3 regions of the Faecalibacterium sp. 9 genome follow, and region 1 is predicted to be linked to each of the others. Evidence: a T-box and tRNA genes for the amino acid it is inferred to sense, from the RefSeq annotation. Region 1 holds a T-box; the other regions hold tRNA genes.
The links. A T-box is a leader RNA that pairs with one kind of tRNA and senses whether it is charged. The one in region 1 lies ahead of pheS (phenylalanine--tRNA ligase subunit alpha), so its partner is inferred to be a tRNA-Phe.

Region 1 (4,271 bases):
ATCCGCCGGGATGTGCAGCATATCCAGTTCTGCGTTGGAGTAGAAGGCCAGCGTAGAGGCCTCGTAGAAGCCCTGCGCAGCCAGCAGACGCTTGGTCTTGAGCTGCTGCTTCTGGTCGTAGTTCAGACCGCCGTTTGTAACGGAGGCGGTGTTCAGGAAGGTGGGCACGATGTGGTCGTAGCCGTACTCACGGATGACCTCCTCGGCCAGATCCGGGAAGCTCTCCACGTCCTCGCGGTACAGGGGTGCGGACACATCCCAGCTGCCATCGGCCTGTACATCCACCGTGAACTCCAGACGCTGCAGAATGTCGATCATGGTCTGATCCGGCACGGTGATGCCCAGCACGCCGCAAATCTTAGCCGGGGTGGTAACGATGTGCTTGCGCTCCATCGGGCGGCCATCGGTCAGGTCATATTCCAGCGTGGTGATGTCGCCGCAGTCCAGCTCCTGGATCAGGTGCAGGGCACGGGCAAGGCCCAGTTCGGGAGAGTGGCGGTCCACACCCTTCTCGTAGCGGGCGGAGGAATCGCTGTTCTGGCCCAGAGCGCGGCTGGTCTTACGCACGCAGTCGCGGGCGAAGGTGGCGCACTCAAACAGCAGGCTGGTGGTGTTCTCATCCATGCCGGAGTTTGCGCCGCCCATGATGCCGGCAAGTGCCACCGGCTTTTCGGCATCGCAGATGACCAGATTGTTGGGGTTCAGGGTAAATTCCTTCTCGTCCAGTGTGACGATCTTCTCACCCTCATGGGCACGGCGCACATCGATGGTGCGGCCGGCGACCTTGTTCAGGTCAAAGGCGTGCATGGGCTGGCCCATTTCCAGCAGGGTGTGGTTGGTGATATCCACCACGTTGCTGATGGAGCGCAGGCCGCACAGAGCCAGATGGCGCTTCATCCAGCGGGGAGACTCGCCCATGCGGATGTTGCGCACATAGTGTGCCATGTAGCGGGGGCACAGGTCCGGTGCCTCCACCTTGACGGTGATGGGCGCATCCGGCTCGCAGACAGTCTTGTAGTCCATGGCGGGCATGTGCAGGGGCTTACCCAGAACGGCAGCCACCTCGCGGGCGATGCCCAGAACGGACTGGCAGTCCGGGCGGTTCGCGGTGATGGAGATATCAAAGATATAGTCATCCAGACCCACCACGGGGGCAATGTCGGTGCCGGGGACAGAATCCTCGGGCAGGATGAGCAGGCCGTAGACCTCAGAGCCCGGGAACAGGTCGTCGTTCAGACCCAGCTCTTCGCCGGAGCACAGCATACCGTTGGACTCCACGCCCTGCATCTTGCGGGCCTTGATCTTGATGCCGCCGGGCAGGGTGGAACCATCCAGAGCAGCGGGCACGCAGTCGCCCAGCTTCATATTGGCGGCACCGGTGCTGATGCGGATGTCGTGGCCGTAGTCGCCGCAGTCCACCACACACTTGGTCAGGTGGGTGCCCTCCTGCTTTTCCATCTCCACGATCTTGCCGACGACCACCTTGCTGATGCCGGCATCCAGCGGGATCAGCTCTTCGACCTCAAAGCCGCAGGAGAAGAGCTTTTCCTCCAGTTCCTGCGCAGTAACGTCGATATCTACAAATTCTTTTAACCAGCTGAAAGGTACTTTCATTGTCTCTTCTCTCCCCTCTTATTCGTGGAACTGTTTGAGGAACTGCAGGTTGTTCTCGAACATCAGGCCGATGTTGTTGACGCCATACTTCAGCATGGCGATACGCTCGATGCCAATGCCGAAGGCGAAACCGGAATACTCGTCCGGGTCGATATTGCAGTTCTCCAGCACCTTGCGGTTGACAACGCCGCCGCCCAGCACCTCGATCCAGCCGGTGTGCTTGCACAGCGGGCATCCCTTGCCGTGGCACTCGAAGCAGCTCACGTCCACCTCCACGCTGGGCTCGGTGAACGGGAAATAAGAGGGACGCAGGCGGGTGCGGGTGTCAGCACCGAACAGTTTCTGCACGAAGGTGTTCAGTGCGCCCTGCAGGTCGCCCAGCGTGATGCCCTTATCCACCACCAGACCTTCCATCTGGTGGAACATGGGGCTGTGGGTAGCGTCCGAGTCGGAGCGGAACACACGGCCGGGCATCAGGATCTTGATGGGCGGCTTCTGAACGTCCATGGTGCGGATCTGACCGCCGGAGGTCTGGGTGCGCAGCAGGAACTCCTCCGACAGGTAGAAGGTGTCCTGCATGTCGCGTGCCGGGTGATCCTTGGGCACGTTCAGACGGGTAAAGTTGTGGTCATCGTCCTCGATCTCCGGGAAGGTACCCACCGAAAAGCCCATGCCGGAGAACACGTCGATGATCTGGTTGGTGATCAGGGTCAGCGGGTGCAGGCCGCCCATGGGGCGGGTCTTGGCGGGCAGGGTGATGTCCACCGTCTCCGCAGCATTGCGGGCAGCAAGTTCTGCCTGCTTCACCTGTTCTGCAGCAGCGTCATAGTCTGCCTGCACCTTTGCCTTGAGTTCGTTGATGATCTTGCCCATGGCAGGACGCTCTTCCGGCGCAACGGTGCGCAGATTCTTCATCAGGGCAGGGATCTTGCCGTTTTTGCTGAGGTACTCCTGCCAGAAGGAGGCCAGCGTTTCCTTGCCGGACACCTGACCAAGGCTTTCAGCGGCCTGTTTTGCCAGCTCGTCGATCATTGCTTGCATGGATGTTCTCTCCTTTATTCTTCGTGTTGATGAGCGGAGTGCAACAAAAAAGCTCCGTCCCCTGCCCGATTTCTCAGGCAAAAGGGACGAAGCTGTAATTCTTCTGCTCCGCGGTACCACCCGGTTTCCACCCGTGCACAGATGCCGGGCGGCTCTCAGAACGCCGTAACGGGGCGCAACCGTTCTGTGCTAGTGAGCTTTCGCCTTTCGCACAGACCGCTCAGGAGCGAACTTCAGCCAGCCCGCACACGGAAGCCCTTTCAGCCGGTGAAGCTTCTCTCTTTGCCGTGCGGTACAGACCTACTCTCTCCGTCGCTGCGTTTGGGAGTATTCAGGTTCATAACCATATGTATACTACCACATTTCGCGGAAGTTTGCAAGGGCTGCGCACGCAGTTTCCGCAAATGCCGCACTCAACCGCATTTTTCAGACAGGTTCATTCTTCCTCTTTCCACGGCTCATAAAAGCCATTGTCTACCTGCCCGAGTTCAAAAAAGCCCGACAGCGGCTTTTCTTCTTCCGCGCTGGTCAGCTCATCCTTGTAATCGTCCGAGATCTTGACGACCACCGTATCTCCGATCTGCCGGATATACCCCTCCTGCGGATAAGTCGGCATCTGCTCCGTTTCGCTTTCCGCATAAACTTCAAGGTAACGTTCCACTCTTCCATAGGTAAAGTTGACCGGTGTGATATTCTGAAAAACGCTCTTCCACACCTGCCGGGCAACATCGGCGTCACCCCAGAATCGGCCTATCTGGGCATACGTGTTTGCGTACAGGTAATATTCTCTCATCAGGAAAGCCGAGTTTGAACTGGGTCTGCCCACAAACACCACCGGCAGCCGCTCTTCTCCGTCAAAATATCCAAAGTCGATTAGATCGTCCGCGATCCGGTCCGTCATGGTCTTTAGCGATTTTCTGCCTTCATACATCGCTTCCTGATCGACCGCCCTCATATAAACATTGCCGTATACGATAAGGCCTGCCAAAAGGACGGCCCCTCCGATAGCCGCCATCCTTAATTTTTCATTTTGAGGCTGTTCCTTCCGGGTCACATCCAGCAGAAGGATGCACAAAGGGATAAACAAGTCCAGTGCCCCTGCCATCTGCAGACGCCAGGTCGCTTCGCTGGTGATCAACAGCATCACATTGCACACTGCCGGCAGCACAGCCAACGCCGCAGCGCTCAGCAAAATGTATTCCAGATCTCTGCTCTGCACGACCCGCCAAAAGCGTTTTAACAGCCCGAATCCGACCAGCAAAATGATCAGCGCAAAAAAGCCCACCGCCTGCAGAATATTGTTCCGATACTGGTTCCGGAAAAAATAGACCCCAAAGATCTGGTATGCCTTTGCTACTCCTATGGGCAGCCGCTTTAAAACATAAAGCGGCGAAACACTCGCAGCTCCGTTGTATTCCGACATCTGAAAGCCTGTAACCAGCAAAACAATCTTCAGGGTCAGATAATACAATACCACGCCAGCCGCCGCACTGCAAAGACTTTTTGCAATATGCCCATGAATCAGGCTGCGATCCGGCTTTTGAAACAGAAGCATGAGGAAATAGACCAGAAGGATCAGGCAGAAGCTCCCGAGATTTGCCTGATACAGACCCAGA
Region 2 (4,271 bases), on a different contig from region 1:
TTCCGGTTCGGTATAGGCAAAATAGGTGCGTTCCTTCGTGGTGATCTCGTACAAAGGCGACTCGGCGATATACACATAGCCCTTCTCGATCAGGGTCGGCGTCAGGCGGTAGAGCATGGTGAGCACCAGCGTGCGGATCTGGTAGCCGTCCACATCGGCATCGGTACAAATGACGATCTTATTGAACCGCAGGTTGTCGAGGTTGAAGGTCGCCAGCTCCTTGTTGTGCTTGCCGCCCAGCTCCACGCCGCAGCCCATCACCTTGATGAGGTCCACGATGACGTCCGACTTGAAGATGCGGGCATAGTCCGCCTTCAGGCAGTTCAGGATTTTGCCGCGGATGGGCATGATGGCCTGATACTCGCTGTCCCGGCTGGACTTGACCGCACCCATAGCGGAATCGCCCTCCACGATGTACAGCTCCCGGCGGGAGGCATCCTTGGTGCGGCAGTCCACGAACTTCTGCACCCGGTTGGCAAGGTCGATCTGGGTGGACAGCGTCTTTTTGATGCTCTGGCGCGTTTTTTCAGCATGTTCGCGGCTTTGTTTATTCACCAGCACCTGCTGGCAGATCTTCTGGGCCTCCTCCGGTTTTTCCAGAAAATACACTTCCAGATAGTGCTTGAGAAAGTCGGTCATGGCCTGCGAGACGAATTTGTTGGTGATGGCCTTTTTGGTCTGGTTCTCGTAGCTGGTGCGGGTGGAAAAGCTGGAGGACACATACACCAGACAGTCCTGCACGTCCTGAAAACTGATGGCGCTCTCGCCCTTTTTGTACAGATTCTTTTCCTTCAGGTACTTGTTGATCTGGTAGACAAAGGCGGTGCGCACCGCGTGCTCCGGGCTGCCGCCGTGCTCCAGCCAGGAGGAGTTGTGGTAGTATTCCAGCAGCTGCACCTTATTGGAAAAGCAGAAGGCGGCGCTCATGCGCACCTTATAGTCCGGCTGGTCCTCGCGGTCCCGGCCCACAGCCTCGCTCTCGCAGCTGAACACCGGGGTCAGGGTGTCCTCCCCGGCGGTTTCGGCTACATAGTCCGCAATGCCGTTCTGGTAGCACCAGCTCTCCTTCCAGGGCTTGCCGGTGGCAGGGTCTTTTTCCTTTTCATCAGTAAAGTTGAGGGTAAGTCCCGCGTTGACCACGGCCTGACGGCGCAGCACATCCTTATAGTAGCTGCCGGGCACATCGATGTCGGTGAACACCTCATCGTCCGGCTTCCAGTGGATGATGCTGCCGGTGCGGCGGCCCTTGTATTCCTCTTTGTGCAGGCCGCCCACGTTCTCGCCCTTTTTAAAATCAAGGTGGTAGTGGTATCCGTCACGGTAGATATCCGCCGTCATCCACGCAGAAGCATACTGAGTAGCACACAGACCCAGACCATTCAGGCCAAGGCTGAACTCATAGTTATCCTCGCCTTCGCCGTACTTGCCGCCTGCATACATCTCACAGAACAGCAGCTCCCAGTTGTAGCGGCCTTCGCCGTTGTTCCAGTCCACAGGCATGCCGCGGCCAAAGTCCTCCACGATGACGCTGCCGTCCTTGCAGCGGGTGACGTTGATGGTGTCGCCGTGGCCGTCGCGGGCTTCATCGATGGAGTTGGACACGATCTCAAAGATGGAGTGGGCACAGCCCTCCACGCCGTCCGAACCAAAGATGACCGCCGGGCGCTTGCGCACACGGTCGGCACCTTTCAGAGAAGTGATGCTCTCGTTGCCATATTCCTGTTTTTTTGCCATGCTGCTCCTCCCGGCCCCGCTCTCTTTTAAAAACCGGAGCCGTCTTGCTTCAAATCAAAACGCCTTTGCTCTTTTTGCTTATATATAAGTATACGCAAGAGTAAAGAGCAAAAGCGCCTGTGTTCTTTTTCTATTATTAAACCATAGGTTGTTAATCTTGTCAAATGTTCTTTGCGCATCCTTTTGATCTCCTTTCTGTTCAAAAAAGTCGTTCTTATTTTGTGCGATAAAGCGACCAAAATCAAGAAAGTTTTAATTTTCTTGAAAAAATTTGAATTTACCCCTTTACAAAATCGAAATTTCAGGTATAATAATCATCGTCCGGTGCGCCTCTGTAGCTCAGTCGGTAGAGCAGGGGACTGAAAATCCCCGTGTCATTGGTTCGATTCCGATCGGAGGCACCAGTCAAGGAAACCCAGCAGGGTTTCCGAATATGCGGCCGTAGCTCATCTGGTAGAGCGCCACCTTGCCAAGGTGGAGGTAGCGAGTTCGAGCCTCGTCGGCCGCTCCATAACGGAGCAGCAAAAGTTGCTCCAATATGGCCCGGTAGCTCAGTTGGTTAGAGCACCAGCCTGTCACGCTGGGGGTCGTCGGTTCGAGCCCGATCCGGGTCGCCACCAAGAAAGCGCAAGCTTTCACCTACTTTGAAACTTGTTTTCAGGGCATCAGAAATGATGGGTGCAAGGTAAAATGCACCGAATATGCGGCCGTAGCTCATCTGGTAGAGCGCCACCTTGCCAAGGTGGAGGTAGCGAGTTCGAGCCTCGTCGGCCGCTCCAATGGAGTGGTATTCATCACTCCCTATATGGTGACGTGGCCAAGTGGTAAGGCAAGGGTCTGCAAAACCCTCATCCACCAGTTCAAATCTGGTCGTCACCTCCAAAAAAATCCCGGAAGCTTCAGCTTCCGGGATTTTTTGTTTTGCGCTGTTCCTGCCGGGGGCAAGGCCTGTGACTGTTCAACCCACCTGTGTATCATAGGGATTTTTGAACAGTAGCCCTTGCCGGGGAGTGGGACGATTTAAAATGTGCTCCACTGCGCTCTGCACATATTCAGCGGAATGATTATTTTTATTTCGCGTTTGTCGCGCTCTGCGGAGCGCTCCAAACGCTATTTTCACAGAAGGGCTGCAATGATTAAAAGTGCGGTCTGAATTGCAAATGCCGTTTTCCTCCACGACCCCTCCCGTGAAAAGGGGATTCAGAAAAGCCCGCAGGCTTTTCTGAATCCCGAATAAAAAAACTAATTCCGCTATTTATGCGCAGAGCGCACGCGGCGCGCATTCCAAACCGTTCTCTCAGAACCGCAGCCGCATCTGATACCACACCACCCCGCCGTGGGTAGAGCCGGAAACGCCCTCGTTCACAAAGCCGAACTTGGCGTAATAGTGCAAAAGCTTTTCCTTGCAGGTCAGCACCAGCCCCCTGCGCCCCTGTGCGCGGGCATCTGCAATGGCCCGCTGCAGCAGCAGCCCGGCGTAGCCTTGGCAGCGGCAGCGCGGGAGGGTGTTCACCCCAAAGATCATCTGCCATGCGCCGTTTTCATCATGCAGGGCGGCATCTGCGTACATCGCATCGGTCAGGTCGGGCGTGTCGGTGCAAAAGCCGTCCACAAAGGCCGCCAGCTGCCCATCCTCAAACAGCAGCCAGAAGTGGTTTGCATAGTGTGCCAGCCGCCCGGCAAATTCCTCTGCCGTGGCAGCCTCCGCTGCCGGAAAACAGGCCGCCTCCACGGCGGCAATGGCAGGCAGGTCATCCATAGTCGAGTTGCGGATCTCCATGGTATCTCCCCTTTTCTTTTTTCTATTCAGTGTACCACAGCCGCCGCGCAAAGGCAAAGACACTTTCCTGTTTGCATCTGTTCCCTGTCCGTGTTACAATGGCTATACTACTATAGAAAGGAGCTGACGCCATGCCCACCGAAAACCATACCACCCTCACCCCGGATACGCCGGTGCGCTACCTGAAGGGCGTCGGCCCCAAGACCGCCGAGCGGTTCGAGAAGCTGGACATCGTGACGCTGGCCGACCTGCTGTGCCACTACCCCCGCAGATATATCGACTTCACAAAGCCCTACTCCATCGCAGAGGCCCCCGCCGATGTGGAATGCGTGGTAAAGGCCGAAGTGTTCGCAAAGCCCGGCGGGCGCATCCTGCCGGGCGGGCGGCGGATGGAGCGCATCACCGCCGGGGACGATGTGTCCAGTCTGGAGATCACATGGTTCAATAACCCCTATGCCGCCCAGAAGCTGCAGCTGGGGCAGGAATACTATTTTCAGGGCATCGTTACCGGCGGGATGCTGCGCCGCCAGATGGTCAACCCGCAGGTGCGCACAGCCGAGCAGATCAAAGCTTCTCCCTTTGAAGCCGTCTACCCCCAGACTGAGGGCCTGACCAGCAATGCCATTGCCAAATGTGTGCGTCAGCTTCTGCCCCACGCAGAGCTGCTGCCCGACCCGCTGCCGCCGGAAATGCTGGCAAAATACCGTCTGCTCTCCAAGGCAGATGCCGTGCGGGCCATCCACTGCCCTGCCACGGA
Region 3 (4,271 bases), 150 kb from region 1:
GACCCGGGGTGGTGGAGCGGATCAGCGGGTTGGGGCTGGTGCCCAGACTCATGATAACCGTGTCCACGTCCAGCTCAAACTCGCTGCCCTTCTTCTCGATGGGGCGGCGGCGGCCGGAAGCATCGGGCTCGCCCAGCTCCATCTCGATGCAGGTGATGGACTTGACAAAGCCCTCGTCATTGGCGTGGATCTCCACAGGGTTGCACAGGGTCTTGAAGATGATGCCCTCTTCCTCGGCGTGCTCCACCTCTTCCTTACGGGCGGGCAGCTCAGCCATGCCGCGGCGGTAGACGATGTACACGGTCTCGGCACCCAGACGCAGGGCGCTGCGGGCAGCGTCCATGGCCACGTTGCCGCCGCCCACAACGGCGACCTTTTTGCCGGTGCGGATGGGGGTCTTGCTGGTGGGCAGATAAGCCTTCATCAGGTTGGAGCGGGTCAGGAACTCGTTGGCAGAGTAGACGCCCTTCAGGCTCTCGCCGGGGATGCCCATAAAGCGGGGCAGGCCGGCACCGGAGCCTACGAACACGGCCTCATAACCGTACTCGTCCATCAGCTCGTCGATGGTCAGCACCTTGCCAATGACCATGTTGCACTCGAAATCAACGCCCATCTTCTTCAGGCCGTCGATCTCCTGCTGCACGATGGCCTTGGGCAGACGGAACTCGGGGATGCCGTACATCAGCACGCCGCCGGCCACATGCAGGGCCTCGTAAACGGTGACCTTATAGCCCAGCTTTGCCAGATCGCCTGCGGCGGTCAGACCGGCAGGGCCTGCGCCGATGATGGCCACCTTGTGGCCGTTCCATTCGGGCACGATGGGGGCAGTGTGCACATTCTCACGGTGCCAGTCGGCAACAAAGCGCTCCAGACGGCCGATGCCCACAGGCTCATTCTTGATGCCGCGGGTGCACTTGCCCTCGCACTGGCTCTCCTGCGGGCAGACACGGCCGCAGACGGCGGGCAGGGAAGAGGAGCGGTTGATCACCTGATAAGCGGCTTCAAAGTCGCCCTCGGCCACATGACCGATGAACTCAGGGATATCGATGCCCACGGGGCAGCCGGTCTGGCAGGGCTTGTTCTTGCAGTGCACGCAGCGCTTTGCTTCGTTCACGGCCATTTCTTCGGTGTAGCCCAGAGCAACTTCCTTGAAGTTCTTGTTGCGCACATTGGGGTCCTGGGTGGGCATGGGGCACTTCTTCGGGTCCATATTGAAAGCCATCTTATTTTACCTCCTGATTGAGCAGATTGCATGCCGCTTCACGGGCGTGTGCCTCAAACGGGCGGTACATGGTGCCGCGGGCCATTGCTTCGTCAAAATCCACCAGATCGCCGTCAAAGTCGGGGCCGTCCACGCAGGCGAACTTGGTCTCGCCGCCCACGGTCAGGCGGCAGCCGCCGCACATGCCGGTGCCGTCGATCATGATGGGGTTCATGGAAACGATGCTCTTCAGGCCATGCTTCTGGCAGGTCTTGACCACAAACTTCATCATGATCAGCGGGCCGATGGTGATGACCAGATCGTACTGATTGCCTGCGGCCACCAGCTCGTCCAGAGCGGCGGTAACAACGCCCTTGGTGCCGTAGCTGCCGTCGTCGGTCATAATGCGCAGCTCGTCGCTGCAGGCCCGGAACTCGTCCTCCAGGATCAGCAGATCCTTATTGCGGAAGCCGACCACACTGTGCACCACACAGCCCTGCTCGTGCAGCTCACGGGCAATGGGCAGAGCGATGGCGCAGCCCACGCCGCCGCCCACGACACAGACCTTCTTCAGACCCTCCACCTCGGTGGCACGGCCCAGCGGGCCCACGAAATCGTGGACGCTCTCGCCGACCTTCAGGCTGTTCAGCTCCATCGTGGTACCGCCCACGATCTGGAAAATGATGTCCACAGTGCCCTTCTCGCGGTCGTAACCGGCCACGGTCAGGGGGATGCGCTCGCTGTCCTCAAACGGGCGCACAATGATAAACTGGCCCGGCTTTGCCTTTTTGGCGATCAGCGGGGCTTCAATGACCATCTTTGTCACGGTGGGGTTCAGCGCGACTTTTTCAGTGATCTTATACATCGTGTTTGCTCCTTTATGCTGGCATTTCCTATTTCTGCGCACGAAAACGCGCCTGCATGCCCTCGGCGGCATAACAGACGCAGCTTTTGCAGGCGATAAAATGACATTCTTATTATAATGGTTCCTACAGGAGAAAGCAACTAAATTTTCCTCGTGTCTGTTGCGGCAAACATGAATGAACGACGGTGTCAGCCGGTGCAGAGAAGGTTTTTTGTGCGCAGACAGGCATGTTTTGAATTTTTTTGCAAAAAATGCAAATTTGTGGTTGACAATTGCCGGGAGGTACGGTATAATAATCAGCGTCGCCGGTAAACAACCGGCACGAACACATGGAATGTGCGGCCGTAGCTCATCTGGTAGAGCGCCACCTTGCCAAGGTGGAGGTAGCGAGTTCGAGCCTCGTCGGCCGCTCCATTTGTGGAAGTTTAGCTCAGCTGGGAGAGCATCTGCCTTACAAGCAGAGGGTCAGCGGTTCGAGCCCGTTAACTTCCACCATGTGGCCCGGTAGCTCAGTTGGTTAGAGCACCAGCCTGTCACGCTGGGGGTCGTCGGTTCGAGCCCGATCCGGGTCGCTTGCTTTGGCGAAAGCCAAAGCATCCTTTGCCTCTGTAGCTCAGTCGGTAGAGCAGGGGACTGAAAATCCCCGTGTCATTGGTTCGATTCCGATCGGAGGCACCATATGCGGCCGTAGCTCATCTGGTAGAGCGCCACCTTGCCAAGGTGGAGGTAGCGAGTTCGAGCCTCGTCGGCCGCTCCAACACGAAGCCATCATCAATGCAGCAATGCAAAGGTGATGGCTTTTTTGCTGTTGTTTCCCATTGCATCTCCTTCCTGTGAAAAAGCAAAGCCGGAAAATCTGCGGATTTTCCGGCTTTGCAAATATAAAAATAATTATTCCGCTGATATTGTCGGAGCGCACTCTGTGTGCGGAGACAATTTTAAATCGTTTCTTACAGGATTACATTTTTGATGAGCAGCGAGATGCTGCCGTCGTCGCTGTGCAGAAACTCTACTTCATTTTCCGAGTTCAGCAGCTCGGTGGGGATCTTCACCTCAATGCCGTTTGCAGTGTGGATGCTGCGGCTCTCCATGCGGCGGATGCGTGCAGGGGTCACGGTCACGGGCTGCTCAGGCGCTTCCAGCACATCGCTCTTTTCTACATAGTCGTCAAAGGGCACGGCGGCAAGGGGATATTCCTCTTCCAGCTGCTGGCGCACCTGCTGGATGGATACCTGATTGTCGTTGTCAGCGGCCTGATTTGCAATCAGCATCGCGACCTGAGCCTCTACGTGGGGCTGGTCGGCGTAGTTCTCCTGCACGGCCTGCACGGCGGCTTCCTGAATGGCCTGCAGCTTCTTTTTCTCCGGCTGAGCGGTGGTGTACTGGAACACCACGGTGGAAAGGTAAAAATCCTTGTGTCCGTCGATGTCAAATTTCTTTTCCAGCAGCTTCATGGAGTAATCGGTGAGGTTCACGAGTGCGCCTTCCTCTACTTTGCCGCTCTGGCTGGGCAGACAGGCCCGCTGCTGTATGATGGAGTTCACCGGGGCACCTTCTACGGTCTCGGTGTAGTGGGTGTAGCCGTTTTTGTAGTTCAGCTTCAGGATGCCCAGCCACGGCTCGCCATCGCGGGTAAAATCCACCACTGCAAGGTCTGCCCCCGGGATGGTGGTGTGGGCATGCATGTAGTCGAACAGCACCCCGGCAATGCGGCAGGAAAGGTCCACAAAATCGTGATTGTGCTCCAGCTCATTTTTAAAGGCGGAATCCGGCAGCGGGCGGCACTGGCGGATATCGTCGCTGGCAAGCAGCTTCTCAATGTGATACTGGAAGTAAGCAGTCTTTTCAGCGGTCATTTCCATGCCGCCGCCGCTCAGCACAGGGGCGTCCATGGTGGTGTCCAGCACATGCAGGATAGCCTGATGAATAATGATCTCCACGGGTACAAAACCTCATTTCGTACAAAATCTTTTTTGCATACAGTATAGCACAGCATGACGCAAAAGGCGAGACCGCATCTTGTAAACAGCAGGCGGGAATGCTACAATAAGAGTAGAAAACTACCAAGGAAAGGGGACAAAAACCATGGAATTCCGTGATAAACCAATGGAAAACCTCATTCGCCTTCAGGAAAAGGATATCTGCAAAAATGCCCGCGCACTGCTTCTGGACGGCGAGAGCATTGTGGGCGCCTACAAGACGGTG

Region 2: it has a tRNA-Phe gene. The T-box ahead of pheS (phenylalanine--tRNA ligase subunit alpha) is inferred to sense a tRNA for this amino acid. The anticodon was not compared.
Region 3: it has a tRNA-Phe gene. The T-box ahead of pheS (phenylalanine--tRNA ligase subunit alpha) is inferred to sense a tRNA for this amino acid. The anticodon was not compared.

The regions. Positions count from the first base shown of each region.
Region 1 covers NZ_JBLWGB010000002.1:74,274-78,544, reverse strand. Annotated here, with positions in the region: gene pheT (phenylalanine--tRNA ligase subunit beta) at 1-1,614, opposite strand, end outside; gene pheS (phenylalanine--tRNA ligase subunit alpha) at 1,633-2,655, opposite strand; T-box leader at 2,735-2,980, opposite strand; gene ACKXF9_RS08995 (glucosyltransferase domain-containing protein) at 3,092-4,271, opposite strand, start outside.
Region 2 covers NZ_JBLWGB010000001.1:1,329,904-1,334,174, reverse strand. Annotated here, with positions in the region: gene ACKXF9_RS06385 (DNA gyrase/topoisomerase IV subunit B) at 1-1,734, opposite strand, end outside; gene ACKXF9_RS06380 (hypothetical protein) at 1,761-1,913, opposite strand; tRNA gene ACKXF9_RS06375 (tRNA-Phe) at 2,063-2,138, shown strand; tRNA gene ACKXF9_RS06370 (tRNA-Gly) at 2,170-2,245, shown strand; tRNA gene ACKXF9_RS06365 (tRNA-Asp) at 2,275-2,351, shown strand; tRNA gene ACKXF9_RS06360 (tRNA-Gly) at 2,438-2,513, shown strand; tRNA gene ACKXF9_RS06355 (tRNA-Cys) at 2,542-2,616, shown strand; gene ACKXF9_RS06350 (GNAT family N-acetyltransferase) at 3,032-3,514, opposite strand; gene recG (ATP-dependent DNA helicase RecG) at 3,646-4,271, shown strand, end outside.
Region 3 covers NZ_JBLWGB010000002.1:226,391-230,661, forward strand. Annotated here, with positions in the region: gene gltA (NADPH-dependent glutamate synthase) at 1-1,222, opposite strand, end outside; gene ACKXF9_RS09590 (sulfide/dihydroorotate dehydrogenase-like FAD/NAD-binding protein) at 1,224-2,066, opposite strand; tRNA gene ACKXF9_RS09595 (tRNA-Gly) at 2,405-2,480, shown strand; tRNA gene ACKXF9_RS09600 (tRNA-Val) at 2,486-2,561, shown strand; tRNA gene ACKXF9_RS09605 (tRNA-Asp) at 2,565-2,638, shown strand; tRNA gene ACKXF9_RS09610 (tRNA-Phe) at 2,669-2,744, shown strand; tRNA gene ACKXF9_RS09615 (tRNA-Gly) at 2,748-2,823, shown strand; gene ACKXF9_RS09620 (nucleoid-associated protein) at 3,017-4,006, opposite strand; gene ACKXF9_RS09625 (PH domain-containing protein) at 4,152-4,271, shown strand, end outside.